One region of the Quadrisphaera sp. DVD1 genome, then DNA from elsewhere that is predicted to be linked to it. Evidence: riboswitches for the same ligand, from Rfam matches in the RefSeq annotation. Region 1 holds a riboswitch; the other holds the start of a gene.
The links. Region 1 has a riboswitch for S-adenosylmethionine ahead of AC5FZL_RS12510 (5-methyltetrahydropteroyltriglutamate--homocysteine S-methyltransferase). Riboswitches for the same ligand answer to the same signal wherever they lie in the genome.

Region 1 (2,439 bases):
AGGACGTAGGCGAGGCCGCGGGCGCCGCGCTGCTTGGCCCACTCCTGCCAGGCGTCGAGCTGCTTGCGCGGCTGGCTGGCGCCGCCGGGCATGACCACGGCGCCCACGTACGGCGCCTGGAAGACGCGGAACGGCGTCTCGCGGAAGTAGTCGGTGCACTCGACCAGCTCGACGCCGAAGCGCAGGTCGGGCTTGTCCGAGCCGTAGCGGGCCATCGCCTCGGCGTAGGGCATCCGCGGGATCGGGGTGTCGATCTCGTGGCCGATGAGCTTCCACAGCGCCACGAGGACGTCCTCGGCGAGGGCGATGACGTCGTCCTGCTCGACGAAGCTCATCTCCACGTCGAGCTGGGTGAACTCGGGCTGCCGGTCGGCGCGGAAGTCCTCGTCGCGGTAGCAGCGGGCCAGCTGGTAGTAGCGCTCCAGGCCGCCCACCATGAGCAGCTGCTTGAACAGCTGCGGGCTCTGCGGCAGCGCGTACCAGGAGCCCGGCGCCAGGCGCGCCGGCACGAGGAAGTCGCGGGCGCCCTCGGGGGTGGAGCGGGTGAGGGTCGGCGTCTCCACCTCGGTGAAGCGGTGCGCGGCGAGCACCTCGCGCGCGGCCCGGTTGGCCTCGCTGCGCAGGCGGATCGTCGCGGCCGGGCCGGGGCGGCGAAGGTCCAGGTAGCGGTAGCGCAGGCGCACCTCCTCGCCGGGGGCGCGCTCGGCCGCCTCGGCGGTGGCCTCGATCGGGAACGGCAGCGGTGCGGCCTCGTTGAGCACGGTCAGCTGCGCGGCGTCGACCTCGACCTCGCCGGTGGGCAGCGCCGGGTTCTCGTTGCCGACCGGGCGCAGGCGCACCGGACCGGTGACCTGGACGCAGTACTCGTTGCGCAGCCCGTGGGCGCCGGAGGACTCGAGCAGCTCGTCGCGCACGACCACCTGCACGGTCCCGGAGGCGTCGCGCAGGTCGAGGAAGGCCACGCCGCCGTGATCGCGCCGCCGCCCCACCCAGCCTGCGAGGGTCACGGTCTGGCCGTCGTGGCTGGCGCGCAGGGTGCCGGCCTCGTGGGTGCGGAGCACGCAGGGGTCCTTCCGGGGAGGGTGCTGGAGGCTCGGTCGGAGCCTGGCTCGATGGTAGTGCGCGCTGCTAGCGTGCCCGGCAGGTCACGAGCGCCAGCGCGAACCCCCGGGTCGCTGGCCGGCAACCCTCCTGTCGCGGTGGGGTGCCCCGGGTGAAGACCTGGACGCGCCAGCCGGGAGCCCCCGGGCGCGTCAAGCGCGGACGACGCCCGTCCTCCGCGCCCGTGACGACGCCTCCACGGGGCGTCCGACGCCGAGGAGCCTCCTCATGAGCACCAGCGCCCCCACCCCCACCCCCACGTCCGGCCACAGCGCGGCGCGGGCCGCCTCCCCCGAGCCGCCCTTCCACGCCGACCACGTCGGCAGCCTGCTGCGGCCGCCGGCGCTGCGCGAGGCCCGGGCGCGGTTCGCCGCCCGGGAGATCGACGCCGAGGCGCTGCGCGCCCTGGAGGACGAGGCGGTCCGCGAGGTGGTGCGCCGCCAGGGCGAGGTGGGCCTGCGCGTGGCCACGGACGGCGAGCTGCGCCGCCACTACTGGCACGAGGACTTCATCTTCAGCCTCGAGGGGATCGAGCCCGCCGGGGCGTTCTCCATCCCCTTCGTCGGCCAGGACGGCGAGCAGATCGACGTGCCGCTGACGCTCGCGCGCGCCAGCAGCCGCGTGCGCCTGGGCGAGACGGTCTTCGCCGACCACCTCGCCTTCCTCCAGCAGGCGGTCGCCGAGGCCGGCACGGGGGCGACCCCGAAGCTGACCATCCCCTCGCCCAACCACGTCCACAACACCTTCGCGCCGCTGCAGACCGAGGGCGTCTACGACGACGAGGCGGAGCTGCGGGCCGACATCGCCGCGGCCTACCGCGAGCAGATCGCGCGCGTCCACGCCGCGGGGCTGGAGTACCTGCAGATCGACGACGTGAGCCTCACCTTCTTCGGCGACGAGCAGTACCGCGGCCGCGGCGAGGCGGCGCTGAGCGGCTTCATCGACCAGTTCAACGCCGCACTGCTCGGGCGCCCGCAGGGGCTGACCGTCGCCACGCACCTGTGCCGCGGCAACTTCCGGTCCGGCTGGGCGCTCTCGGGCGCCTACGACGTCGTGGCCGAGCAGCTGTTCAACACCCTCGACGTCGACGGCTACTTCCTCGAGTTCGACGACGAGCGCTCGGGCTCGCTCGACGTGCTGCGCTTCCTGCCCCCGGGCAAGCGCGTGGTGCTGGGGCTCGTCACCTCCAAGCGCGCCGAGCTCGAGGACGCCGACGCCATCAAGCGCCGCCTCGACGAGGCCGCGCGCTACGCCCCGCTCGAGCAGCTGGCCCTGGGGCCGCAGTGCGGCTTCTCCTCCACCGAGGAGGGCAACGACCTCACCGCCGAGCAGCAGTGG
Region 2 (2,439 bases), on a different contig from region 1:
GTGCGCGGTGACCCAGGCCAGGTCGGCGGTGCACCAGTGGACGTCGGTCTCGGGCTTGGCGTCGAAGTGCGCCCAGTGCGCGTAGCGCGCGTGCGTGAGGTAGCCGCCGGTGGTGTGCAGCAGCCCCTTGGGCCGCCCGGTGGACCCCGACGTGTAGATGACGAACAGCGGGTGCTCGGCGTCGAACGCCTCCGGCTCGTGGACGGGCTCGGCGACGGCCACGCTCTCGTGCCACCACACGTCGCGCCCCGGCGTCCACGGCGCGGGCTCGGCGAGCGCGTCGCCGGTGCGGCGGACGACGAGCACGTGCTCGACGTGGTCCAGGCCGGCCACCGCCTCGTCCACGGCGGCCTTGACGCCGACCGCGCGGCCGCGCCGGAACTGCCCGTCGGTGGCCACGACGACCTTGGCGCCCGTGTCGGCGACCCGGAACCGCAGCGCCTCGGCGGAGAAGCCGCCGAAGACCAGCGAGTGCACGGCCCCGATCCGGGCGACGGCGAGGGTGGCGATGAGGGTCTCGGGGATCACCGGCATGTAGATCACCACGCGGTCGCCCGGCCCGACCCCGAGGTCGGTCAGGGCGTTGGCGGCGCGGGAGACCTCCGCCAGCAGCTGCGCGTAGGTGTAGGTGCGCCGGTCACCGGGCTCGCCCTCGAAGTGCAGGGCGACCTTGCCCCCGCGGCCGGCGTCCACGTGCCGGTCGAGGCAGTTGACGGCCGCGTTGAGCCGGCCGCCGAGGAACCACTGCGCGGCCGGGACGCTGAGCTCGCCGTCCGCGCCGGGCGTGGCGGGCCGCCAGTCGAGCACCGTGTGCCAGGGGGTGTCCCACGTGAGCTGGCCGGCCTGCTCGGCCCAGAAGGCCAGCGGGTCGGCGGCCGCCCTCGCGTAGGCCTCCGCGCCGAGGTTGGCGCTCGCGGCGAGCTCCGGCGGCGGGGGGAAGCGGCGCTGCTCGTCGAGCAGGGTGGTCAGGTGCGGCTGGTCGCTGCTGGGCAGGTCGGTGGGCAGGTCGGTGGGCAGGTCGGTGGAAACGGTCGGCTCCTCGGAGGGCGTGCGAGGGGAGCGGCCGCGGCGAGCGCGGTGTTCCTCCATCGGTCCTGGCGGTAGCACCGGCCCCTGCGGGGTGGTTGCTGCGGCGTCGCGGAGCCAGGTCTCTCAGCCGCTCGGGATGGTCGGATCGAAGTGAACCCGAGCGCGTCCGAGCGTGTCAAACCGCGCCGGGACCGCCCCGCATCACGTCGACGACGTGCGCCAGCGTCTGCTCGTCGCCCACGTTGCCGGCGAAGACGACGTAGGGGGTGCCCACCACCTCGGGCGCGGCCTCGACCGGCTCGAACACCGACACCTGCCCCGGCAGGAGCTGCCCCAGGACGGTCGCGCGGCGGATGCCGAGCCCGCGCACCGCGACGTCGTGGGAGGTGATGCCGCCCTTGCCGACGACCCACGCGGGCCGGGCCGCCAGCGCGCCCCGGACCACCTGCACGACCGCGGCGGAGGTGGCGCGGGCGATCGCCAGGCTGGCGTCCGCGTCGGCGCCCCGCAGCAGCGCGCGGCTGGTGTACAGCAGCACGTCGGTGGACGCCAGGGCCGCGACCACGCGGTCGGTGGCCTCCGCGACGTGGGCGTCGCGCTGCTCGGCGTCGGCCAGGCGCCGCACGTCGAGCTCGACCTCGGTGAAGCCGCCGCGCGCCCGCGCGCCCTCCACCTGCCGGCTGCTCAGCCCGACGTGCGAGCCGACCACGACGAGGCCGTGGGCGGAGCCGGCCCGCGCCGCCCGCCCGCTCCAGACCTGCTCCGCCGACAGCGGCTCCTGCGGCTCGATCCCGGCCAGCGCGCGCACGAAGGACGGACCGGTGCGGTGCAGGAAGGAGCGCCCGGCCGCCTCGGCCTCCAGCAGGCCGAGGACCACGACCTCGAGGTCGGAGTACTCGGTGGCGTTGACGACGACGAACCGCCCGCCGGTGACCCCGGAGAGGATCTCGGCGACCCGCTCCGGCCCGCCGAGGCGGACGTCGTCCAGGCCGATGCTGACGACGTCCTCGGCCCGCAGGGCGCCCCCGCCGGCGCGGCTGCGCTCGGCCACGAACGCGCGCAGGTCCGAGGCGGCGTACCCGAAGGTCGCGTCGCGGGCGAACTCGGTCTCGCCGACGGGCACCAGCTCGCCCTGCACGCGCGCCCAGTGGACGTCGCCTGCGGTCAGGCGGCCCGCCTCGAGGTACGCGGGCACGAGCAGGACGCCGTCGTAGCCGCTGCCCAGCACGGCGCGGCGGGCCTCGTCCAGCGCCTGCACCTCCGCGATGACGTGCCCGCGCAGGGTGGAGTCGCTGCGGCTGACCACGTCGACCGGAGCGCCGAGCCGGCGGCCGAGCTCCAGCAGCTCGCGGCCGGCCCGGCCGGTGAGCTCGACCGCCTCGGCCTCCGGCAGGCTGCGCGTGTTCGTCA

Region 2: linked by a shared signal. The riboswitch ahead of acs (acetate--CoA ligase) and the one ahead of AC5FZL_RS12510 (5-methyltetrahydropteroyltriglutamate--homocysteine S-methyltransferase) in region 1 are both predicted to bind S-adenosylmethionine.

Annotation. Positions count from the first base shown of each region.
Region 1 is NZ_JBZYWI010000114.1:7,168-9,606, reverse strand. Features, by position in the region: partial or broken gene aspS (aspartate--tRNA ligase) at 1-1,061, opposite strand, end outside; SAM riboswitch class IV at 1,144-1,266, shown strand; gene AC5FZL_RS12510 (5-methyltetrahydropteroyltriglutamate--homocysteine S-methyltransferase) at 1,330-2,439, shown strand, end outside.
Region 2 is NZ_JBZYWI010000024.1:8,871-11,309, reverse strand. Features, by position in the region: gene acs (acetate--CoA ligase) at 1-1,089, opposite strand, end outside; SAM riboswitch class I at 1,083-1,172, opposite strand; gene AC5FZL_RS04560 (four-carbon acid sugar kinase family protein) at 1,205-2,439, opposite strand, start outside.